2 regions of the Virgibacillus tibetensis genome follow, and region 1 is predicted to be linked to the other one. Evidence: a T-box and tRNA genes for the amino acid it is inferred to sense, from the RefSeq annotation. Region 1 holds a T-box; the other holds one or more tRNA genes.

Region 1 (12,785 bases):
TAGAAGCAGCAAGCTCTTCTACTTTACTTGAAACATCGGTGATTAAGGTTTCGTAGGTAATGGAGGATTCAAACCCCAGTATATCCTTGATTACCGCAGAACCGTTAGTAACAATATTTCTTTTCATTTGCTCAGCCATTGGGAAATCGAGTAAATAGCTATCACTTATCGCTTCAGTTATCGCGTCACCTGCTTTAGGAACCATACCATAAGCAGCTACAGTACCTTTATCGGTGATAGCTATATCACTAGTTCCGGCACCTATATCCACAAGCGCTACGTTTAACCGCCGCATCGATTCCGGTATTAGAACATGAATTGCAGCAATTGGTTCCAATGTGAGTGCTTCCATTTCCAAATCTGCTCTAGTAAGGGAAGCCAATAGGGACTCAACGACTATTTTAGGTAGGAAAGTTGCGATAATTTCTACACTGGCTACTTCTCCGCTTTGATCGATGAGTGATCCTATCTGATCTTGATCAATTTTATAGTGCAAAACAGAATAACCCACGCAATAATAGTTTGTATAGTCATAAGAATTTTCTAATTGAGCTAGTTTTAGCTGTGCAGCTTGGACTGCACTTAATTCTAAATGTTTTATTGTATCTCCATTGGTTATTGGTTGTTGGTTCAGTGAAATTTCTGCTTGGGCCTGTGTCGTTTTTAACGCTCTGCCAGCAGCGGCTACACAAACCCTCTTCAGCTTTCTCTCACTTCGCTGTTCTAATATTTCTTTTACTTCTCCTATAACATCAGAAACTGCAATAACATTATGAATTTGCCCGTCTCTCATCGATCTTTCTTTATGTTCAATTGTATGATAATCAAGAACTTCAAATTTATCGTTCAGTTTCTCCATTAGAATGCCGGTCACAGAGCGAGTACCAATGTCCAAAGCAAATACTTGATTTCCCATAGTAAATTAGTCCTTTCAGAATAAATCTCTTCTCTAGTATAAGCTTTTTAATGACAAAGAAAAAATAATTAGCTATAATTGTCTCTAATTATTATAAAGTGTTCAGATAAGAGGCTGTAGAAAACGAAAATTTATGCTCGATTACTCCTTCAATTTTTTGTAATTTCTTTCAGAGTGGAGTATGATTAAGAAAATAGAAGGGCATTTTTCAATTTGGCCTGGTAAACGGACAGATAGAGGTTCATAGCATGTTAAAATGTTAAGTGAAGGAATTTACTAAATGAAGATTCACCCTATACTAGGAGGAAGAATAGCATGAATAATATTACAATATATGATGTAGCAAGAGAAGCAAATGTTTCAATGGCAACCGTTTCACGTGTTGTTAATGGAAATCCAAATGTCAAACCAACAACTCGCAAAAAGGTATTAGCAACTATTGAAAGGCTGGGTTATCGTCCAAACGCTGTAGCCAGGGGATTAGCCAGTAAAAAAACAACAACTGTTGGAGCAATAATTCCCGACATTTCCAGTATCTTTTTTGCCGAATTAGCAAGAGGCATAGAAGATATTGCCACTATGTATAAGTACAATATTATATTAAGTAATTCAGATCAAAATAAAGATAAGGAACTGCAATTGATCAATACATTGTTAGAAAAGCAAGTGGACGGCATCTTATTTATGGGTGGAGATATTTCTGAGGATCATGTAAACCAATTCAAAAGCTCTTCGGTACCTGTTGTACTGGCTGCAACATATGATGAAAGCGATGTAATTCCTTCTGTTAATATTGATTATGAGGCAGCAGCTTATGAAGCAACAAGCTTTCTAATCAACAAAGGTAACGCACATCCTGCTTTTATTTCAGGACAAGTGGATACGCACATAAATCTCCTTAAATATAATGGCTATACTCGTGCTTTAAAAGATGCGTCAAAATCTGTTGATGACAAGTTAATCATTAAAGGCGATTATTCCTATGATTCTGGAATAGAAGCTATTAATCATCTTCTAGAACTCGATGAACGACCAACAGCCGTGTTTGTTGCTTCGGATGAGATGGCTTTGGGTGTTATCCATGGAGCACAGGATAAAGGTTATAAGGTCCCGGAAGATATTGAAGTTTTTGGTTTTGATAATACAAGACTGGCTACCATGGTTCGCCCAACACTATCTACAATTGTACAACCGATGTATGATATAGGGGCTGTTGCCATGCGTTTACTAACCAAGTATATGAACAAAGAAGAAGTAGCAGACAATAAAGTGGTTTTACCTCACCGAATTGAAGAAAGACACTCAACAAAATAAAAAAAATGCCGATATAAATAGTAGTAAGAGCTCGAGTATTCAACTAGGTTGGGGAGAGAGACTATGAGGAAAAGAGATTTATTAACTCCTATCGGCATTACGTTAGGTTTTATTATGATTATGCTTGCTATAATAGCTAAGGGTGGGAGTAGTGGAGCTTCATCCTTCTTGGATATTTCGTCCATTTTTATTGTCATCGGTGGATTAGTTGCTTCGATGCTAATTAATTTTAAAATGGAGCAAATTAAGTTAACCAATAAAATAATAGGTGAGGCTTTTCATAAAAATGACCAACGTTTACCAGAACTTATTGGGTTATTTATTCGCTTATCCGAACGAGCCAGGAGAGAAGGGATTCTTGCACTGGAAAATGAATTAGAAGAGGTGGAGGATACTTTTATCCGTAAAGGCATCCTTCTAGCAGTAGATGGTATAGAACCGGAAGTTATTAATGATATTATGAATGCAGAAATTACAGCCGTGGAAGACCGGCATTATAAAGGAAGAACCTTAATAGAGAAAGCAGGGGAGTATGCTCCTGCCTGGGGAATGATTGGAACACTGGTAGGTTTGGTACTTATGCTTAATAACCTGCAGGATCCGGCAACTTTAGGCCCGAGCATGGCTGTAGCCTTGCTAACTACGTTATATGGGACAGTTCTGGCAAACCTAGTGTTCGTCCCAATGGCAAATAAGCTGGAAAGTAAGTCAGAGGAAGAGATATTTATAAAGCAAATAATTATAGAAGGCGTCATAGGCGTACAATCAGGTCAGAACCCAAGAATATTAGAAGAGAAGTTAGGTGCATTTCTCCCCAAAGAGACAAAAAAGAAACAACAGGAAGCGGAACAGGGCTTCGTGGAGGAGAGCATGAATGAAGCGTAGAGTAATAAAGAGAAGAAAAAACAATGGTGCTCCTAAATGGATGGTTACATATTCAGATATGGTAACACTGATCTTAGTCTTTTTTATTTTGTTATTTTCTATGTCACAAATAGATTTAGTTAAATTTGAAGCAATCTCTGAATCTTTCCAAAATCGCATGATATTTGATTTTTATCCATCTCCAGTACCAATGGAGAATCCAACAGAGAATACAAGTAATATGGAAAGCGGGAAAAACTCAAACGAATTTGAGAATCCCAGCCAAAAAAGAAACACTACCGTTCGTGATAGTGAAACTAGTCAGCAGGAGCAATCGTTAACTAGCTTAATACAGGATGTTGAAGGGTATTTAAATGAAAATGAATTAAACAATGTAATATCTGCAAATAGAACCGAACGGGGTGTAGTGCTGGTCCTACAGGAAAGCATACTTTTCAACTCAGGTGATGCTGAGATACTTGATATGGGAAAACCATTTTTAAGTAAAATCGGCACATTAATGAATGAACTACCTAATGATGTTAAAGTGGAGGGACATACAGACAGTCGTCCGATATCCAATTACCGCTATCCTTCGAACTGGGAACTTTCCAGTGCAAGAGCTAGTAGTGTAATCAGGTATTTAATTATTGAAGAGGAATTTGATGAGTCTCGTTTTTCATCAGTTGGCTATGCTGACACCAGGCCGATTGTTCCAAATAACTCACCTGCAAATTGGAGTAAAAACAGGCGAGTAGAAATTGTTATTTTAGAGAGTGAGGAGGGAGATGACTAATAAGCCATCTCCTTTAGTATTTTAACGGATTGTCTTAGCATATTTTAATATGTTAACTAATAACTTCTCATTTTTTTCGCTAATTTCAGCCTTCCTGGGAATGTCAGGTATAACATCTTCCGTATCATGCCAATTTTCCGGCAATGCGATGGGTGACTCTGCTTGCCATTTTGTTAACCATGCTAATGGAATTTTTCCTTCCGATGGCTTACCTGTTTTCATCACATTCCATACTTGGGCCCATGCGCGGGGCACCACTCTCCAGATATCATAACCTCCGCCGCCAAGTGCAATCCATTTGCCATTACAGTATTTATGAGCCAACTCATGTGCCAATAATGGTATTCTTTCATAAATTTCCATAGAGGCACATAAATGTGTTAAAGGATCAAAACAATGAGCATCTGCTCCGTTTTGAGTTACAATCACATCTGGTTTAAAGAAAGCAGCAATCTCTCTGAAAGCAGACTCATATACTTGTAAAAAAGATTCATCTTGAGTAAAGGCATCAATTGGCAGATTAAAAGAATAACCATGTCCCTCTTTAATGCCTCTTTCATTTACGTGCCCCGTTCCAGGAAATAAATATCTCCCTGTTTCGTGAATGGAGAATGTGCAAACATTTGGATCATCATAAAAAGCCCACTGAACGCCGTCACCATGGTGAGCATCCGTATCAACATATAAGACTTTTAAATTAAATTTTTCTCTAATATATTTAATTGCAACAGCCCCGTCGTTATAGATACAGAAGCCTGCTGCTTTTCGCTTGAAGCCGTGGTGTAAACCTCCACCTAGATTAAGTGCATGATCCACATCCCCATTTAAGACGGCATCTACTGCTGTCAGTGTACCACCGACGAGATAGCTTGAAGCTTCGTGCATGTTATTAAAAATAGGTGTATCTTCTGTACCTAGTCCGTATTCAATACCTTCACTTTCGGTTAATTCATCCCTGCTTGCTTTTTTAACAGCTTCGATATAAGCCTTGTCATGAAATAATGAAAGTTCTTCTTCCGTTGCCAAACGTGGTTTTATAATATCCTGTGCACTCAAGGAATTTGTATGTTCTAATAATTCTTTCGCCAGTACAACCCTTTTTTGATTAAAGGGATGGTCAGGGTTGAAGCGATAATCCAAGAAAGCATTAGAAAAAACAAAGGAAGCCTTGCCTGTCATAATTTTGGCTCCGGTATATTATTTGGCCACATTAATTCATATCCTGCTTCTCGCAAGTCCTGTATTACTGGCAACGGATTCATAGTTTGTATACGGAAAACCAAGATCTTATAGTTAGGGTCATCTTTATATGGGTAAACCAAAACAGAAACTATATTTGCTTTTCGTTTTCCAAATATAGAAGTGACCTCTGGTAAAATACCAGGTTTATGTGGTACTTTTATTTCGATATGCGAACTTTGCACATGAGTACCAGTTAATTGAATTAACGTATAGAGCATATCTTTTTCAGTTACAATACCTACTAGTTTATTTCCTTTTCTGACAACAGGTAAGGAAGCAAATTCTTCATCATAAAAAATCCGCGCAATTTCCTCAACGAAATCTAATGGATGGATGGTTACGACAGGATGGCTCATAATCGTTTGAATTTCATTTTCCAGCTCCTGCTGCTCAGTATCTTTCATAAAAATGGACGGGCTGGCATCACGGACATCGCGGTCGGAGACAATACCAATAATCTGATACTCTTCATTCACAATTGGAATATGTCTAATTCGATGTTCCTGCAGTAACTGTAAAGCCTGAGCAATTGACGCAGTAGGTGGTAAAGTGACAACATCAGTTTTCATAATCTCTTCTACTAACACTATAATCCCTCCCTCATGTTGCGGTAACGGTGCCGCTGTAAAAACCGTAATGTATCAAATCTTTTAATCGAATCTTCTGACACATTTTTTCCAATGCGTACCATTAAGCAGTTGGCTGGATGTGAAATAATTTCAGGGTCATCCGTTGGAGCTGGTAGTAGACCCCCTGCACCCATCATCTTTTCCATTACTTTTCGGTAGTTCCATATACTCAATTCCGTTCTTTCTAAATCCCAATGCCAGTAGTATTCTGTGGATATAACAATATAATTTTCCATGAAAGAATCCATCATTGATACTTCTAATAAACCCGAAGCAATTCGTGCCCCTCGGTATTCGGGTACCACTTCGATGGCTCCCAGTTCAATTAGGTCTTCCATATTAAATTCGGACCATCTTTCCAATTCGTCAGGGTAAAGGTATGTTACATAACCAATAATTGTATCTTCAGTTCTAGCTATAATAATTCGCCCCTCTGGAAAATCGGCAATACTTAATACTGCCTCAAACTGTTTGTCTGGCGGTCGGAATGCAGTTAGTTGTTCATGAAAATGATATTTCTTAAGCTTGGCAGAAGGAAGAGGACCTTCAATAGTAATTATGCCACTCGACGTTGGACGTGTTAAAGAGTGGTATTCTTTTGTATGATTCATCATTTCACCACCTATTGTTAGATAAATACGCTTTCATAATTACCATTATACAGCAATAACGTTGGTATTTTTAGTAATTTCATAATTTGGGGTATAAAAATAGAAGGGAGGATCCCGCCCTTCATTAATGGCGGGTTCTGCCCTTCTATCTGGAATACTAGTTTTCATCTTCGTTTTCTTCATCGTTGCTATTGTCATCATCATCTTCGTTGTCATCGTCTTCTTGATCTTCTTCTTTATCTTTATCTTTATCTTTATCTTTATCTTTGTCCTTATCTTCGTCTTTATCTTTCTTTTTATCTTCTTCATCCGGTGTTTCAGGTTCCGGTTTGGAAGTATCTCCAACCAAAATTTCTTTTGACGCAGAAGATTCCAGTCCAAAATAGTCAACAGCTTTAACATGGTAGACAGCACTATTGTCACCTATAGAATAATCAGTAGAAGTTGTACTACCTATTAGACTGAAATTTCCACCACGTTTATCTGAACGGTAAATTCGATATCCTACTACGTCTTTACTACTGGATTTGTTCCAAGACAACTTATTTCCAGACTTCTTTAGGGATGTTGGAGCTGATGGATTTTTACCATCATCTTCAATTGCATTTCCGACATCTGTATTAGGAATGCCAATTTTCTCCCATTTTTCCCTGTCTGCACCTCGAGGGAAGAGTTGCGATAAATCGCTTAATTTATCATAATCATTTCGTTTCAGAAATTCCGGATTAAAGGCCAGCCCATCTCCTTCTGTAAATTCACTTGGTGTATTTGGCCCCGCGATCACTGCTTTCCCATCAACCATCACATAACTACCTGTAACTAAACTGTCATCCTCTTCCTTGGGAACAAACTTCGAGTTAAATAGGTCTGTTTTAATTAAGCCTGCTTTTTTACAAAGCTCAGATGGAAGCATTCCCGAGATTGCACAATAACTTCTTTCTACAATTCCATCCGGACGCTTGAACCTTTCTGTAGGTGCTAATAATTCAGGATTAATATCCTGTGCACTGTTCATTAGCTCTGCCCATAAATTAAGATTTCTTTGACTGTAAGTTAAGGAGCAATTTGAACATTCATTTATAGAATGCGGTGTCCTATAGCCAATCCAAGTACCGAAAGTCACATTTGGATTTGTTGCGACAAACCAAGCATCATTATAATCATTTGATGTTCCGGTTTTGCCTGCCCAATCTACATTCCCATGTTTTAATCGAGAATTCAGGTAACGTGCTGTTCCGCTACTAATGACATCACGCATTATATCAATTGTTAGGTAGTTTGTTTGGGCGGTAAATACATCTACGGTCTCTTGTTCATGTTCGTAGATTACTTCGCCATCATTGGTTGTAATTTTCTCAATCATATATGCATCTGCAAACTTTCCGTCATTACCAAAGGTGGCAAAGGCATTGGTGTTCTCTTCAACTGTAATACCAACATCCATAGAACCGATAGAAAGTGATGGGTAAACGTAGTCACCTTCTGATAGTGAGGTAATACCCATTTTATCTAAATATTCTTTAGCAGGATTATCATTTATTATTTTCGTATATATTTCAGCCGCTGGAATATTATAGGAATTAGCAAAAGCTGTACGTGCAGAAACAATCCCGTAATTCCCACCACCATAGTTTCTCGGCTTATCTGCGGGCCAGCCAGCTAGCTGTTTATTATAATCAGCTAGCGCTGTAGCAGGCTGTACGACACCTTTTTCCATGGCAGGTGCATAATCAAGTAATGGTTTAATTGTACTACCAATAGATCGCTTTGCTTTCGTTGCATAATTGTAATAATTATACTCTTCTTCATGACTTTGATCCCGACCGCCAACAAAACTGATTATTCTTCCAGTGTTATTCTGGATTAACATTCCACCAGCTTGAATTTGCTCTGTCTTCTCTATGGTTTCTCCAGTTTCTTCATCTTTTACTGTAAATGTTCGGTCAGGACCATAGTGGTCATAATTTTTTATAACTTCTTTAAAGACATCGTAAATATCTTTATCAATTGTAGAGTGAATTTGATAGCCATTCATTCTTAAATCACGGTCTGCTTTTATTTCATATTCATCTTTCAATTCTTGGTTATTGGCTAAATCTTCTTCTGTATACCCATCTTTCTCACTTAAATAGTTTACCAGCAGATCTTTGGCTCTTGCTTGAATTTCATAAGTTAAATCCGGGTAATTATCTAAAGGAGATTCCCTGGCTTCAGTGAAGTCTGCAACGATATCATAGTTCAGTGCTTCATCGTATTCATCTCTTGTAATATATTCAGATTCATACATTCTGTTTAGGACAGTGTTCATCCGATTCAGACCGGGTTTTAACCTATCCTCATCCTTTAATCCACCCGAATTTTCAAACGGTGTATAAGCAGAGGGGCTCTGTGGAAGTCCTGCTAAATAAGCTGCTTGTGGCAGGTTTACGTCTTTTGCATCTACACCAAAAATACCTCTGGCTGCTGTTTGAATTCCAGCAATGTTTCCTCCGGATGCTTCACGTCCATATGGAACTATATTCAGATAAGCTTCTAAGATTTCCTCTTTTTCAAAGAAACGTTCGAGTCGAAGTGCTAGTAAAATTTCAACAGCTTTACGTTCAAAAGAAACTTCATTTGTTAAGATCTGATTTTTGATCAGCTGCTGCGTTAGTGTACTTCCACCTGTTTTCATATCTGAGTTAAATGCTTCCTGCATCATTGCACGAACAATGGCTTTAGGAACAACCCCTTTATGTTCATCAAAATATTCATCCTCTGTTGCAATAACTGCATTTATGAGTGTTTCAGAAATATTGTCAAGCGAGACCTCTTCTCTATGTATGTCGGCACGAACATCCCCAAGGAATATATCGTTGGAAAAATAGAGTTTGGATGTTTCCTCATAATTGTAAATATCCTGTGCCATAACGTCGTACGCTCTTATTGGTTCATCCTTTACCAGAGATGCAAAATAACCTGCACCAATACCACCGGCAAAGAATAACCCGACAAATCCAACTATAAAGAAAAATAGTACTACATTCCAAAACACATCGTATGTGATACGTGATGATCTCTGGATAATTCCTTCTTTCCATATTTGTTGTATTTTTTGATTGTATTTATGAATCCGTTGTTTAAAATCCATTGTAAAACCTCCTAAAATTCCACCTCTAATTATAGCATAAGTACGTTTTATGTTGAATAAGAAATACCACTATATTGCTTTTTAAGCATTAATATGATATGAATATATATATAAACAAGATAACAATTTGCGAGGAAAGAATATAGTAGCTTTTGCAAATCCCTTTTAAAGAGAGCTGGCGGTAGGTGTAAGCTAGTATATATTTGCAGGTGAATTACAATCTGGAGCAATTTCTTTTATGGCAACCATTTAAGAAACGGTGGAAACATCGTTAACAACCCCAAGTGGCAATTTAATTGCAACAAGGGTGGTACCGCGTGTTAAACTCGTCCCTTTTTATTTAAGGGGGGAGTTTTTTTGTTATTTAACTTAAGATATGGAGAGTGAATGGTATGACAATTCTACAGGATCTGGAAACAAGAGGGTTAATTCATCAAACAACAGATAGAGAAGGACTGGAAAAGCACCTCACAGAAAACAAGGTCACATTATATTGCGGGTTTGACCCGACAGCTGACAGCCTGCATATTGGGCATTTGCTTCCTGTAACCATGCTAAAGAGATTCCAAAAAGCGGGACACAAGCCAATTGCTTTAATTGGAGAGGGAACAGGAATGATTGGCGATCCAAGTGGTCGAACCAGTGAGCGTTCGTTAAATGAAACTGAAGTTGTTAAAGAATATAGTGAAAAAATTAGACAGCAAATAGCCAGGCTGCTTGATTTTGATAATGGGGAAAACCCTGTTCTCTCAAGAAACAATCATGATTGGTTAGCAAGTATGACTGTAATCGATTTTCTTCGTGATGCAGGAAAGCATTTCGGGATAAATTACATGCTTGCAAAAGAGTCTGTTTCTGCACGGATCGAACAGGGGATAACTTTTACCGAGTTCAGCTATATGATACTGCAATCGCTAGACTTTCTAAAATTATATGAACAAGAAAATTGCACATTACAAATTGGCGGAAGTGATCAGTGGGGAAACATTACTGCAGGCATGGAATTTATACGCCGTTCAAGAGAACAGCAAGAAGAAGAGATAAAAGTTTATGGATTGACTGTGCCACTAATTACAAAAGCGGATGGTACAAAATTCGGTAAAACTGCAGGTGGTGCGATTTGGCTTGACCCTGAGAAAACAACACCATATGAGTTTTATCAATTTTGGCTAAACACAGATGACCGTGACGTTATCAAGTTCCTGCGTTACTTCACATTTATCTCTGAAGATGAAATGAATGAGCTTGAAAATGAAGTGAACAGCAGTCCCGAAAATCGTATCGCACAAAAGCGTCTAGCGGAAGAAATGACAGAAATAGTTCATAGCCAAGAGGCTTTGAAGCAAGCTCAAAAAATATCAGCTTCATTATTTAGCGGAGATTTAAAGCAATTATCAGCAAGCGACATCGGACAAGGCTTTAAAGATGTACCAACATATCAAGTATCTAAAAAAGATATTACGCTAATTGACTTATTAGTGAATGCATCAATTTCTTCTTCCAAAAGGCAAGCAAGAGAAGATATCAGTAATGGTGCGATTTACATTAATGGAGAACGGAAACGGGATTTGGACTACACGGTAAGTGAAGTGGATCGTATTGAAGGGAAATTTACTATTATTCGTCGGGGAAAGAAAAAATACTACTTAATCGATTTTAAATAGAACGAAAAGACACGAACACTTTGTTCGTGTCTTTTTTTGCTAGAAAATATATGAATATGGCTCCAAAACAGCTGACAGCAAGAGCCATAATCAACTTCGACAGATAGGATAGGGAAAACTACGTCAACGATACGTCGTACTAAGAAAAGCTGACCTCCCTTTTCGAGGACGTCCTAGTGCCGATGAAGCCAATAGGTATTCTCAAGGTATCCCGTGATAGTAGAAATGGATAAACAAGGAGAACATTACTGAACTCGGTGGTATTTAATGATTAACTAACACATATTTAACACCTTTTTAGTTGGTGCCGTTACTCTAGTGGCTTTATTACATAAAATATTGTATAGGAGGTGAGTATATGGGCTGTAGATGCCAAGAATCCTTTCGAAGAAGGAGAAGAGATGTCAGAGATGAGGACAGGAAGAAAGAACGGAGAAGTGTAGAAGGAGTCAGAGATAGGGATAAGCACAGAGACCGAGGAGTTGTAGAAGGAGTCAGAGACAGGGATAAGCACAGAGACCAAAGAGTGGCAGGAAGATTCACTGGCCGCAGATTTAGAAAAAGAAGAAAACATTGCTAGCGAAAGTTGGACAAGGTGCCTAATCGGCACCTTATTTTTGTATTTATGAAATAAGAGATAAATTTGGCTCTATAAAACTCTCTGACAGCAAGAGCTAAGTCCAGTTTCAACGGACAGGATAGGGATAGCTACGTCGGCGATACATCTTACCTATTTCAAGAACGTGGTGTTATCATCGACCAGCGCCCATCACCTAGTGCCCTTCCAGCCTCTTATTAATCTAACTCAACATAAACCAATTCGTTACACATAAGGAAGGCCACCTATAACCGGGTTTGTGCTCAGGCGTCGGCATACCCGCGGAAGTGAGCATGTTTCCTTTTGATGAACTTGACTTATCGCCAGAAATGGCGAAAGTCTAAATGTATCTTATACTCTGGAGTGAATCTCCTGCGGGCAGTGGAAGAACGACTAACTACGCCGCTCCTGCGCGGCAACGTCGCCCCCACCCGCGGATGCGCGGACGCAGGCCATACGTCCTACCCAGGCGCTTACGCCTTTGTTATTAACCAATCGGGGCTTTTACTTAATAGAACAAAACAGGTATTATAAATACTTAAAAACCCCTTGGAGATGTTGTTTACCAACATTTCCAAGGGGTTAATTTTTGTTAAGTTATTAACGAGAGTAGAACTCAACAATAAGTGCTTCATTTATTTCAGCTGGCAGTTCTGAACGCTCTGGGAAACGAGTGAAAGTACCTTCTAATTTATCTGCATCAAAAGAGATATATTCAGGAACAAAGTTGTTCACATCCAAAGCTTCCTTAACTACATCCAGGTTTCTTGATTTTTCACGTAAACTGACAACTTGACCTGGTTCCAGACGATAGGATGGAATATCAACGCGTGATCCATCAACTAACACGTGACCGTGGTTTACTAGCTGACGGGCTTGTCTGCGCGTACGAGCTAGGCCCATGCGGTAAACCATGTTATCTAAACGTGCATCAAGTAAAATCATGAAGTTTTCACCATGAATACCTTTCATTTTACCTGCTTGAGTAAACAAGTTACGGAATTGACGTTCATTTAATCCG
Region 2 (12,785 bases), on a different contig from region 1:
AGCGGTATTCTTGATGACATGCTTGATTTGGATAAAGAAGATAGATGTTGCTTGTTAGCGGATTTAATGGATGAAGCGGAACAGGCTTGGAAATCTGTACTAAAGCGTGAAACAATTGCGTCTTTATCTAATAAGATACATTCAGATCGCTTTCAAGTACAGGTAGAAGGATTACAAACATGGTTAAAGGAAAAAATGGTTATATAAGAAAATAAGATGTATTGAGAGGGAAAATACTTGGAGAATTTTCAGTCACATCATGGCTTTTCTCGAACATTTAAAGAAAATAAATTAACACTTGGATTAATATTTCCTTTGGAAGCTTATTTAGGAAGTTTTCCTACTATGGATTTAGATGCACAAATGAAACTTGCTAAGAAAGTAGAAGAACTGGGGTTTGCTGCCCTATTTGTCAGGGATTCTCCGCTTTATGATCCAAACTTTGGTGATGTTGGAGGACTTTACGATCCTTGGATGTTTCTAACGTACGTAGCAGCCCATACTGATAAAATAGCGCTAGGAACATCAAGTATTGTCACAACGCTAAGACATCCGCTCCATACAGCAAAATCAGCTGCTTCGCTTGACATCATGTCTTTCCAACGTTTTTTATTTGGCGCTGCAACAGGGGACCGTCCTATTGAATTTCCAGCATTTAAAGTGAATCATAATGAAAAGGCTGCATTATTTAGGGAATCGATAAAAGTAATGAAAAAGGTATGGAAAGAATCATTTCCGCAAATTCAGACTGAAAGTGTTGACCTAACTCAGGGTGATATTGTTCCAAAACCTGGTTTGTCTGACATTCCTGTTTTTGGAACAGGCTATTCTGGTCAGTCGATTGAATGGTTAGCACAACATACAGATGGTTGGCTATTTTATGCGCAGGAAGTTAAAGGTCAGCGTGAGCTTATTAAAAAATGGCAAGAGGCAGCTGGCGGATTCAAGCCATTTGCCCAAGCAGTCTCCATCGATTTATCAGAGCGCCCAAACGAAGCGCCAAAACCGATGAGCACGGGATTTAGATCTGGGCATAAGTTTTTGATTGATTATCTTTATGCCTATCAGGGTGCAGGGGTTAATCATATGATGTTTTCACTGAAATATGGGAGGCGACCAGCGGAAGAAGTGATACAGGAATTGGGTGAGTATGTACTGCCACATTTTCCAACAATAACGATGTAAAGATTACGCCTATGAATAATTGGTGAAATAAATAATAAGTAAAGGAGAAAAAAGATGATTCAAGGTTTAGACCGTATTAATGAGTTAGCAAAGAAACAACGTGAAGCGGGTTTAACAAATGCCGAAAAAGTGGAGCAGCAAGTATTGCGTGAAGACTATTTACGTCAAATCCGCGGTCAGGTTCTACACACTTTTTCAGGACTGACAGTGATTGATCCACTTGGGACTGATGTGACACCGGAAAAACTTCGGAAAGAGCAGGAAGCAAATAAAGAGTAAATAATTAATTAAGATATAAGAAAGGGTGTTTATACATGAAATTAAGCGTACTGGATCAAGCGCCTGTTACTAGTGGAAATACCGCTGTAGATGCATTGAAAAAAGCGGAAGAATTGGCTGTATTGGCAGATGAATTAGGCTACCACCGAATGTGGATGGCAGAGCACCACGGAACAAAAGCTTTTGTCAGTTCAGCACCGGAAGTGACGTTAGCTCGGCTGGCAGCTAAAACAAACAATATTCGAATTGGTACGGGTGGCGTGATGATGATGCATTATTCGCCTTTAAAACTAGCCGAAGTTTTCAAAACACTTAGTGCCTTTTCACCTGGCCGGATTGATTTTGGTGTGGGTCGTGCTCCAGGAGGGGATAGAAACGCTATGTATGCTTTATCAGAAGGACGCCAACCAATGTTAAACAATATGTATGAAAAGTTTGGAACAGCATTAAAAATGATCAATGATGAAGTACCGGAAGATAGCTTGTACTCGATGGTTGCAGCTCCAACTCAAATAACTCTGCCAGAAGCTTGGATGCTGGGATCAAGTGGAAACAGTGCAATAAAAACTGCACAATTGGGCGTTGGCTATTCCTTTGCGCAATTTTTCAATGGGGAGATGTCCAAAGAGATATTAGATGCATACAAACATCACTTTCAGCCTTCCGCATTTATGGAGAATCCGGAAATTAATGTCGCCTACATGGTAACAACCGCTGAAACAAAGGAAGAAGCTGAGTTTGAAGCGGGACCACAGGATATTGCCCGTTTGTGGCTGATGAAAGGGAAAATCAGTCAATCGTTAACACCTGAAGAAGCTCAAGATTATCCATTAACTGAATTGGATCGTATGACCATTCAAGAAAATCGTAAGTTGCATATAGTTGGATCAGCAAAGGAAGTCGCAACCCAATTACAAGCTGAACAAGCACAATATGGATTTGATGAAGCAATGATCTGCAGTATCCCTCATTCACAGGGGAAACGTTTGGAGGTTTATCGCTTGTTGGCGCGGGAACTATTTTAAAGTAGAAAACGGAAAGCACTTTGAACGTGCTTTTCTGTTTTTAATTGCCAAAAAAAAGATTTCCAATAAAAAAAGGTGTGAGTACCAAATGGCACCTATTTATTCTGGAAAACGCCTGCCCGCGTTGCAGGTAATACGGAACTTAGAAGCAGATTTATATATAATTTAATTAAAACTAAAACTCTTATTGAAGATGTTTATTTTTTTGTGTTACAATACGAACATAAGTTCCTTTTGATATATAATTATGAAGTTTTACAAATGAGGAGAGAGTAAAATGAGCGTAAATAACACAGGTATAACGCGGGTGAAAGAAAAGGTTAAAGTGCTTAGACATTTGTGGAAAGATAAGGATGTTAGGGATCAGAGCCATCATAAGGTGCCAGATATCAATAGTAGGCTGTTATTAGCGATACATAATGAGTTGACAGTAGAAATAAAACACTATAATGGCCGTGATTTCCTAACCAGTAAAGGGAAGTTAGCAAAAGTAGATCAGAGGGATATTAGGCTGAATAACAATAAAGAAATTAAAATGGATAACATTCTGAGTGTCTATATAGAATAATTCCTCTATATCGAGGGATATAGTTTTTATGGGAAACAGTTAAACTGTGTTTCTTCCTATATACAAATCAGTTAAATTCAAATCCTATAGAATTAATGGGATAAGAATGAAGGTTAGAACTTATTTTGATTGCTTATTTTTCTTTATAGATAAAAAGTTTAAGAACCCCAAACTGCCCTATAAAAACAACCAAACCCAATAAACATAAATTAATATAATACCAAATCCCATCTCCGAGTACGTCAAAAAGTGTATCAGCTGTTGGGGTGTTAGATAGAAATAAGTAATTCGAGTTCAAGGTAGGATTAATTAGAAAGCCTATTATAGCAGCATATATAAGCAAATAACCGTAAGCTTCTAAAGTATATTTAACTGTGATCTTAACAGAGCTGCTCAACAAGAGAAAGATACTCGCAAATGATAGTACAATATGGTGTATAAAAAAGTGCCAGAAACGAAAGTGCGTGTAGTTATAAGTTAATTCAGGAGTAACAATTGCTAATAAAGCAGGTAAGAATCCAATGAAAAAAGAAATAGTGATTATTTTTTTGTTGTAAGTGGCAAGCCCTATAATTACGATTATGCCTGCTATGCTGCAAAGATGCAGGGGTAAGCTTTCTCCTGCACTCCATGACCCATTGACTACGCTCCATGTTTGATAGGATAGTTCTGATAAAGTTAATGTAACTATTATAGACCATCTAAAAACATTTAGTAAAAGATCACTCTCAGCGTACTTTTTATAAGTTATTAGTAATATAACGAGAGCGACTATATAGATTAAGATCATAGCAATGTGACTGAAGCTAAAAGGGATAAAGTGCTCGTTGCTTATCTTACCAAACCACTCTTCCATATATCTTCCCTCCCCAACATTATAAAAAAAGACGCTTTAACACAATTTCGTGTAATATAGCGTCTGTGTCTTTGTATGAAACTGGAAGAATATTAGCCGCCGATAATATGGTAGCCGGAATCAACGTGTAATACTTCCCCCGTTATTCCCCTGGATAACTCACTCATGAAGAATAAAGTTGCATCCCCAACTTGATCCTGATCCACATTTCGACGTAATGGGGCTTTTTCTTCAATTACTCCAGCTTTTTCATTAAACCCTGAAACACCTTTAGCTGATAACGTACGTATAGGGCCTGCTGAAACCGCATTTACTCGGATCCCGTGTTTGCCTACATCTTCTGCTAAATACATCACACTGGCTTCTAAAGAAGCTTTTGCAACACCCATAACATTATAACCAGGAATTACGCGCTCAGATCCCAGATACGTTTGTGTAACGATGCTGCCACCTTCTGTCATTAGTTCTTTGGCAGCTTTCGTAACAGCTACTAGTGAATATGCGCTAATTTCCTGTGCTAATAAAAAGCCATCACGCGAAGTATCTAAAAATTCCCCTTTTAGATCATCCCGGTTTGCGAAAGCAACAGAGTGAACAACCCCGTGAATAACGCCCACATTCTTTTTGATTTCAGAAAACGCATCATTAATACTCTCGTCACTTGCCACATCACACGATACAATTAACTTTGCACTTACTTCATTTTTTTCAAGTAGCTTTGTTAATTTCTGGTATGACCTTTCTTGTCTGTTTGTGAAAATTAAATTAGCTCCTGCATTATGTAATGATTTAGTTATGCCCCAAGCTATACTTCTTTCATTTGCTACTCCCATGATTACTATATTTTTACCTTGTAGTAAATTTGACATGTGTGCACCTCCAAAAAGTCTTTTGTATATTATAACCTAATTGTTTCTTATAAAGAAACTAAAGCATTGAATGTATATTTACTAAAGGAGTGGCAGTGTTTCAATAAGATATGACAGCTTAAAAAAACAAATGTAGCCAGGTTATAAAAAATTAAATAAAAATATTCTTTTTTCCCCTTTACAAAGCTTGCATAACTGGTTATAATAAAATTCGTTGCTTTGCGACAAGAACATTCATTTAAAGTTTATTATTTGATGGCCCGTTGGTCAAGTGGTTAAGACACCGCCCTTTCACGGCGGTATCACGGGTTCGAATCCCGTACGGGTCACCAACATGGAGGATTAGCTCAGCTGGGAGAGCACCTGCCTTACAAGCAGGGGGTCGCAGGTTCGAGCCCTGCATCCTCCACCATTTATTTTTGCCGGCCTAGCTCAACTGGTAGAGCAACTGACTTGTAATCAGTAGGTTGGGGGTTCAAGTCCTCTGGCCGGCACCATTTTAATTAAAATATTTTATTGTATAATAAAATAATTATAGTTAACAATACGGAGGGGTAGCGAAGTGGCTAAACGCGGCGGACTGTAAATCCGCTCCCTCAGGGTTCGGCAGTTCGAATCTGCCCCCCTCCACCATTATATTGTTGGGCTATAGCCAAGCGGTAAGGCATCGGGTTTTGATCCCGTGTATCCCAGGTTCGAATCCTGGTAGCCCAGCCATTTTTTTATTTTAGGGACCTTTTTATAGTCCAAAATTTTGATTAAAAGTAAGACTATTGTAATGAACGTTCTTTCCAAAAAATAAACAACTATAATAGAATGAGCCATTAGCTGGCCGCTAACATCATAGTATAGCTACTATGTGCAGGCCTGCGAGGAGTGCAGCATCACCGAAATAACGTGCAACACGACGAGCACTCAGATGAACATTCTTTCCAAAAAATAAGCAACTATAATAGAATGAGCCATTAGCTCAGCTGGCAGAGCATCTGACTTTTAATCAGAGGGTCGATGGTTCGAATCCATCATGGCTCACCATTTTTACAGAAATGAAAATTACGGTTAATACATCATACATATAATTTTTTCAAATAAACAAGGTCGTTATGATTGTAGACAACCTTGTTTATTTGCATTTTAGGCCGTTTTTTTACATAATAGATACAGTTATTTTTTTATTATAGGCAGATAAGAAGTGAAACCTGCTAAATGAAGTTTCATTTTATGATTATACATAGGGAAAACATGTTATAATTTGATCATAAAGTACATGTTCTAAAAAAGAGGATAGAAGGCTCGAGAACTTTGATATTTTGTGCCGAGCCTTGTGAATAACCTCATAAATTGAAAGACCTAAATAGTTTGATGCACACGAAGCTTATATACTAATTATATATATAAAAGGGTGATACAGTATGGAAACTTCTAGAATTCCTGGTTTTTATAATATGACTGTTGAAGAACGAAGAGATTTAATTAAGAATATGCATACATTTTCAGAAGAACAAACTGCAGATTTGTATTCGCAGGCACCCTTATCACCTGATACAGCTGATAAAATGATTGAAAATGTCATAGGCACATTTCCTCTTCCACTAGGATTAGGGTTGAATTTCTTAATAAATGGGAAAGAATATGTAATACCAATGGCAATTGAAGAACCATCTGTAGTTGCTTCAGCAAGTTATATTGCTAAGATTGTAAGGAAAGCTGGAGGTTTTACTACTGAGGCTACTGAACGAGTAATGATAGGTCAAATACAAGTAGTAGGATGCCCGGATATTCATGCAGCAAAGGATACACTGTTAAAAGAAAAACAATTATTAATAGAAGATGCTAATGCAGCCTATCCCAGCTTAGTAGCCAGAGGTGGCGGGGCAGAGGATCTGGAAGTAAGAATATTAAATGAAGAGACTGACTCGAAATATGGTCAGATGCTTGTATTGCATTTGTATGTTAATACATGTGACGCAATGGGAGCGAATATCATTAATACAATGGTTGAGTCACTGGCTCCGACCGTTGAGGAATTAACTAAGGGGAAAGTTTATTTGCGAATATTATCAAATTATGCAGATAAATGCCTGGCGCGTGCACGATGTGTAATCCCTCCCGAACTATTGATAACTGGTGAATACTCAGGGGAAGAAGTACGTGATGGTGTAATCCATGCTTATGAGTTTGCTGCGTCAGACCCTTATCGGGCAGTTACGCATAACAAAGGGATAATGAATGGAATTGACCCGATTGTCATTGCAACAGGAAACGACTGGAGAGCAGTTGAAGCAGGAGCCCACGCATATGCAGCACGCCACGGGAAATACAGTTCGATGACAACTTGGTCTGTAGATGAAGCGGGTAATCTTGTTGGGGAACTGGAGCTGCCAATGTCTGTAGGTACGGTGGGTGGTTCAATTCAGGTTCATCCAATAGCAAAGATTTCCCACAGTATATTAGGGGTAGAGTCTGCGCGAGAATTGGCGCAGGTTATTGTGACAGTAGGTTTAGCCCAGAATCTTGGCGCATTAAAAGCATTGGTAACTGATGGAATACAAAAAGGCCATATGGCATTACATTCTCGCTCTGTTGCCATTGCAGCAGGGGCTACTGGGGAGATGATTGATATTATTGCTAGGAAATTAGTTGAAGTAAAAGAAATCCGTGTCGGAAAAGCTAAAGAATTGGTGGAAAATTATACAAAATGAGTGCAGAAAAAGCGACAACTACAGAACAAACAGCTATAGGTATAGCTCATAGTAAACTAATACTGATAGGAGAGCATGCAGTTGTACACGGACAACCTGCCATTGCTATTCCTTTCCCATTAGTTGGGGTTGAGTCAGTTATTGAATATGTTCCAGGATCGGTGAAAATTGACAGTACCTTTTATCATGGCCCACTTGAACATGCTCCTGCTGCTTTAGAAGGGATTGTAAGTTGCATTAAAGGAACGTTAGAGCATCTTCAATTACCATGCAGTGATTTATTAATTCGTATTAAATCGTCAATACCACCAGGCAAGGGACTCGGTTCCAGTGCGTCGGTGGCAATCTCTATTATACGATCTCTATTTGCTTATTCTAATGATCATTATTCAGAAGAAGAGCTATTGAAATTGGCGAATATTGCTGAAACGTTTGCCCACGGTGCACCGAGTGGTATTGACACGATGACCATTACTTCTGAATCACCTGTGTGGTATGAAAAAGAGCATCTCATTGATTTTATAAACTTAAGTGATGACTTTCACTTTGTAGTAGCAGACTCTGGAAGAATCGGCGATACTCGATTAGCAGTCGAATCAGTTGCGGGCTTATTAAAGTCTGCACCGAGGAGAATTCAAAAAAAACTTGACCGGATTGGTGAACTAACTTATCTGGCTAAACATGCACTTGAGAAAAAAGGGAAGCATATTCTAGGTCAGATGTTAAACGAAGCTCAAAAGGAATTGGAAGCTCTAGGAGTAAGTGATGCTGGGCTAGATAGATTAATTCATTTTGCTCGTAAGGAAGGTGCACTAGGTGCCAAACTTACAGGTGGTGGTAATGGCGGCTGCATTATTGCATTAGCCCAAAATGAAGTTCACTCCAGGCAGCTCGCGGAAAAGTTAAGAAAATTTGGAGCGCATGCTGTGTGGCCATTTGTCTTAAAAAAACAAGAATAGAATGTAAGTACTGAGATAGAGAGATGTGCAAAGGGGATAAACAATTGAAGTGTACAGCTAAAGCTCATACAAATATTGCCTTGATAAAATATTGGGGAAAACGTAATGAATCAATCATACTACCAACTAACAGCAGCTTATCTCTAACGTTGGACGGATTTTATACAACAACAACCGTAGACTTTCGAGAAGAATTATCAAAAGACGAATTCTTCCTGAACGATCAATTGGTTTCAGGCGAGCAGTATAATCGCGTTACGACTTTTCTTGATCTAATTCGCACTTATGCTGGGAAGAAGCTGTATGCCACTATTCATTCCATAAATGAAGTCCCTACTGCTGCTGGCTTTGCATCATCAGCATCTGGCTTTGCAGCCCTGGCTGCTGCTGGTGCAAATGCAATCGGGCTGCAGCTTACGGATCGAGAACTTTCTATGCTTACACGCCAAGGATCAGGTTCTGCATGCCGCTCTATATATGGTGGATTTGCTGAATGGGAAATGGGTATGAAGGATGATGGGTCTGATTCATTTGCCGTTCCTATTGCACCAGCCGATTATTGGGATGTACGAGTTGCTGCAGTTGTTTTATCTTCCACGATGAAAAAAGTTTCTAGTCGGGAAGGTATGAAACGAACAGTGGAAACATCTCCCTTCTATACAGGCTGGATTGACAGTATTCCAAATGACTTGAAACAAATTAAAGAAGGAATTGCTGCTCGTGATTTTGAAAAAGTTGGTCAGATAGCCGAGGCTAATTGCTTAAAGATGCATGCTACTACACTGGGAGCTAACCCTCCTTTTACATATTGGCATGATACTACTTTAGCTGTTATGCAAACCGTGCAATCATTGCGAGACAACGGTATTCCTGCCTATTTTACAATTGATGCCGGACCTAATGTTAAAGTACTATATTTGCCGGAGAACGAAAACGATATTCAAAAGACACTCCGTGGAATACCTGGTGTAACAGATGTGATACTTAGTCGATCAGGTCAAGGAGTAACCTATCTATAGGGGTTGAACCTTATGCCAAATACAACACTAACTGTAAAAGTACCTGGAAAATTGATGGTAGCTGGAGAATTTGCAGTATTACAACCCCACCATAGCTTAGTGGTTATGGCAGTTAATCGTTTTGTATATGCATCGCTTAAACCGAGTGAAGAGAACCGCATAACTTTACAGGATTTCAAACTGAATAACCTTGTATGGGAATATAAAAATAATAGAGTTCAAATACATTCAGGAGACGAGCGAGTTCGTTTTGTAGAAGAGGCAATGACAATCGCACTTACCTACTTAAAAGAGAACACGATTTCTCCTGATCGTTTTATGTTAACGATAAAAAGCGAACTTGATGATATATCTGGGATTAAATACGGACTGGGCTCGAGTGCGGCAGTAGTAACTTCAGTCATTACCGTTATTTTGAAAAAATATCTTACCCATCCTCCAACTGCTCAGTTAATCTTTAAACTTGCGGCTATTTCACATGTGAACGTACAGGGTAATGGATCGGGGGCTGATGTAGCAGCCTCTTCCCACGGTGGATTTCTCAAGTATTCTTCGTTTCAGGCTGAATGGTTGCTAGAATCATATGAGAATAACACCACATTAACAGAACTACTGGAAAAAGAATGGGTTTATTTCTCTCTTAAGCAGATTAAATTACCTGAGAATATCCATGTATGTATTGGTTGGACCGGTAAACCAGCATCGACTGCAAAACTTGTCAACGAAATACTTAAACTGAAAATAGATAATCCTGTTCAATTCAGTCAATTTCTTGAGGATAGTGAAGAGGCCGTTGGAAGCTTTCTGAGAGGTATGGAAGAAGCTGACACACAAACTCTATTAGGTGGAGTTAAGCAAAATAGAAATGCCCTTCGGACGGTAGGAAATAATGCAAATGTTGAAATTGAGACTCCTCTATTAGGTAGGTTATGTGATTTAGCTGAGCAATATGGAGGAGCCGGCAAGCCTTCGGGTGCAGGGGGAGGCGATTGTGGAATTGCCTTTATGCCTTCGCGGGAAAAGGCTGATGCGCTGATGCTAGCATGGGAACAGGCTGGAATCAAACCCTTGATGATCGGTCCCAATGTAAACGGTCCGATAGAAATTTAAAACGATTTAAAAACAGGTATTGACTACCTGTTTTTTTTGAGAGATAAGAAAGAAATTTCCTCTATAAAATCCTCTGACAGCAAGAACCCATCCCCAAGTCCAGTTCCTTCCTGCCTCTTCTAAATCCGCGCCTCCTTTGTTCAAATTGTATATATATGCAAATTAATGTCGGGTTGAGTCATATACCCTTTTTTGGCTAGAATAAAGAGAAAAGGAGGCGCTTAAATGAAAACTAATATATCAATTATAGGTGTACCAATGGATTTAGGGCAAAGCCGCCGTGGAGTTGATATGGGACCAAGTGCATTACGCTATGCCGGTGCTATTGAGAAACTGGAGGAACTAGATTTTCAAATTATTGATTTGGGTGATATTCCTATCAACCGCCCTGCACAAAGTGATCTGAATGATGGAAGTAATTTAAAAAACCTGAAACAAGTAATTGAAGCCAATCAGCAGCTTGGTGATATGGTGGATCAGGAAGTGAAGAAGGGTAATTTCCCATTAATATTTGGGGGAGATCATAGTATTGCAATAGGAAGTTTAGCTGGCGTCTCCAAGCATTATGAAAACTTAGGAGTGATTTGGTATGATGCTCATGGTGACTTGAACTCGGAGGAAACTTCTCCATCAGGCAATATTCATGGGATGCCATTAGCCGTCAGCTTGGGAATAGGCCATGATAACTTAATCAACATATCGAATTACACACCAAAAGTTAAACCTGAAAATATTGTTATTATTGGTGCTAGATCATTGGATCCAGGGGAAAGAGCAGTAATACGTGATAAAGGAATAAAAGTGTTTACTATGCACGAAATAGATCGAATGGGCATGTCACAGGTGATGGAAGAATCAATTGATTATTTGAAAGAGCGTACGGATGGGGTTCATTTAAGTCTTGATCTGGATGGAATCGATCCATCAGAAGCTCCTGGTGTTGGAACTCCCGTGCTTGGTGGAATCACTTATCGGGAAAGTCACTTGGCAATGGAAATGCTGGAAGAGTCGGGGATCATAACTTCAGCAGAGTTTGTCGAAATAAATCCAATATTAGATGAGAAAAATAAAACTGCGACAGTAGCTGTTGCTTTAATGGGTTCCTTATTTGGAGAAAAACTAAAGTAGCATCAGTTGAAATCGAGAGAAGACATTATATGTAAATAAATGTCTTCTTTTTTGTTGTATTAAGGTTTAAAGAAGGGAGTCAGTTGACCAATTAATTTAGTTTTTATTGAACTTGATTCTGGTATTCATTTATAAGTCTGTCCAGTTTTAAGCTAGAGGAGATGACAGCTTCAGAAGTTAATGCATGTGAATGACTTAATGTAATCATTTCTTTACGACATTCTTCAATTTTTTCTAATAATACAGATTTACCCACAAAAGTGCCCTCCTATCTAGTATACTAGTAAAGAAAATACCCAAATCTTAACAATTATAAACCTTTTTTAAAAATGAAACCTTTAGGTCGTCTTACACGTAATATAAATACCGCATGCAGCGGAGGTACCCGTATGGATCAATTAATTAAAGAGAAAATTATGCAGGTTAAAAAGGGAGATCAAACAGCCTTTGAGGATGTTGTCTCATTTTTTCAAAATAGGATTTATCAACATTGTTACCGAATGCTTGGTAATGCACACGAGGCCGAGGACATAGCTCAGGAAGCCTTTATTCGTGCGTATGTGAATATTCACTCGTTTGATGATCGAAGAAAGTTCTCGACATGGTTATACCGGATTGCAACGAATCTAACTATTGATCGAATACGTAAACGAAAACCGGATTATTATCTTGATGCTGAAGTTAAAGGTACAGAAGGTTTAGACATGTACTCACAATTGGCCGATGACAGCCGTTTGCCAGGCGAAGAAGTTGAAAGCTTGGAACTGCAGCGTTATATTCATAAAGAGATATCTGGGCTTCCACCTAAATATCGCAGTATTATTATTTTGCGGTATTTAGAAGAATTTTCCCTTCAGGAGATCAGCGACATCTTAGATATCCCCCTAGGAACAGTGAAAACTAGAATACATCGAGGAAGGGAAGCTTTACGTAAAAAGCTTCGTCACATGTAAAGGAGTGTGAACCAGTTGAAGTGTAATAAGGAATATGCAGAGCTTATGCACGCCTATTTAGATGGAGATCTATCAAGTCAGCAGGAGACCGTTCTGCGTTCACATTTGGAGAACTGTGAAGCTTGCCAGGAG

The links. A T-box is a leader RNA that pairs with one kind of tRNA and senses whether it is charged. The one in region 1 lies ahead of tyrS (tyrosine--tRNA ligase), so its partner is inferred to be a tRNA-Tyr.
Region 2: it has a tRNA-Tyr gene. The T-box ahead of tyrS (tyrosine--tRNA ligase) is inferred to sense a tRNA for this amino acid. The anticodon was not compared.

The regions. Positions count from the first base shown of each region.
Region 1 is NZ_JARZFX010000001.1:25,351-38,135, forward strand. Features, by position in the region: gene QGM71_RS00135 (cell division protein FtsA) at 1-916, opposite strand, end outside; gene ccpA (catabolite control protein A) at 1,232-2,230, shown strand; gene motP (flagellar motor protein MotP) at 2,294-3,115, shown strand; gene motS (flagellar motor protein MotS) at 3,105-3,890, shown strand; gene QGM71_RS00155 (acetoin utilization protein AcuC) at 3,912-5,069, opposite strand; gene QGM71_RS00160 (acetoin utilization AcuB family protein) at 5,066-5,719, opposite strand; gene QGM71_RS00165 (GNAT family N-acetyltransferase) at 5,719-6,372, opposite strand; gene QGM71_RS00170 (transglycosylase domain-containing protein) at 6,530-9,502, opposite strand; T-box leader at 9,626-9,839, shown strand; gene tyrS (tyrosine--tRNA ligase) at 9,895-11,166, shown strand; gene QGM71_RS00180 (hypothetical protein) at 11,525-11,746, shown strand; gene rpsD (30S ribosomal protein S4) at 12,365-12,785, opposite strand, start outside.
Region 2 is NZ_JARZFX010000020.1:2,922-15,706, forward strand. Features, by position in the region: gene QGM71_RS20095 (RrF2 family transcriptional regulator) at 1-207, shown strand, start outside; gene QGM71_RS20100 (LLM class oxidoreductase) at 238-1,185, shown strand; gene QGM71_RS20105 (DUF896 domain-containing protein) at 1,240-1,464, shown strand; gene QGM71_RS20110 (LLM class flavin-dependent oxidoreductase) at 1,500-2,489, shown strand; gene QGM71_RS20115 (YolD-like family protein) at 2,767-3,057, shown strand; gene QGM71_RS20120 (YwaF family protein) at 3,191-3,913, opposite strand; gene fabI (enoyl-ACP reductase FabI) at 4,006-4,782, opposite strand; tRNA gene QGM71_RS20130 (tRNA-Glu) at 5,040-5,114, shown strand; tRNA gene QGM71_RS20135 (tRNA-Val) at 5,119-5,194, shown strand; tRNA gene QGM71_RS20140 (tRNA-Thr) at 5,204-5,279, shown strand; tRNA gene QGM71_RS20145 (tRNA-Tyr) at 5,331-5,415, shown strand; tRNA gene QGM71_RS20150 (tRNA-Gln) at 5,425-5,499, shown strand; tRNA gene QGM71_RS20155 (tRNA-Lys) at 5,742-5,817, shown strand; gene QGM71_RS20160 (hydroxymethylglutaryl-CoA reductase, degradative) at 6,195-7,484, shown strand; gene mvk (mevalonate kinase) at 7,481-8,443, shown strand; gene mvaD (diphosphomevalonate decarboxylase) at 8,488-9,462, shown strand; gene QGM71_RS20175 (phosphomevalonate kinase) at 9,475-10,572, shown strand; gene rocF (arginase) at 10,798-11,700, shown strand; gene QGM71_RS20185 (aspartyl-phosphate phosphatase Spo0E family protein) at 11,804-11,956, opposite strand; gene sigW (RNA polymerase sigma factor SigW) at 12,090-12,653, shown strand; gene rsiW (anti-sigma-W factor RsiW) at 12,669-12,785, shown strand, end outside.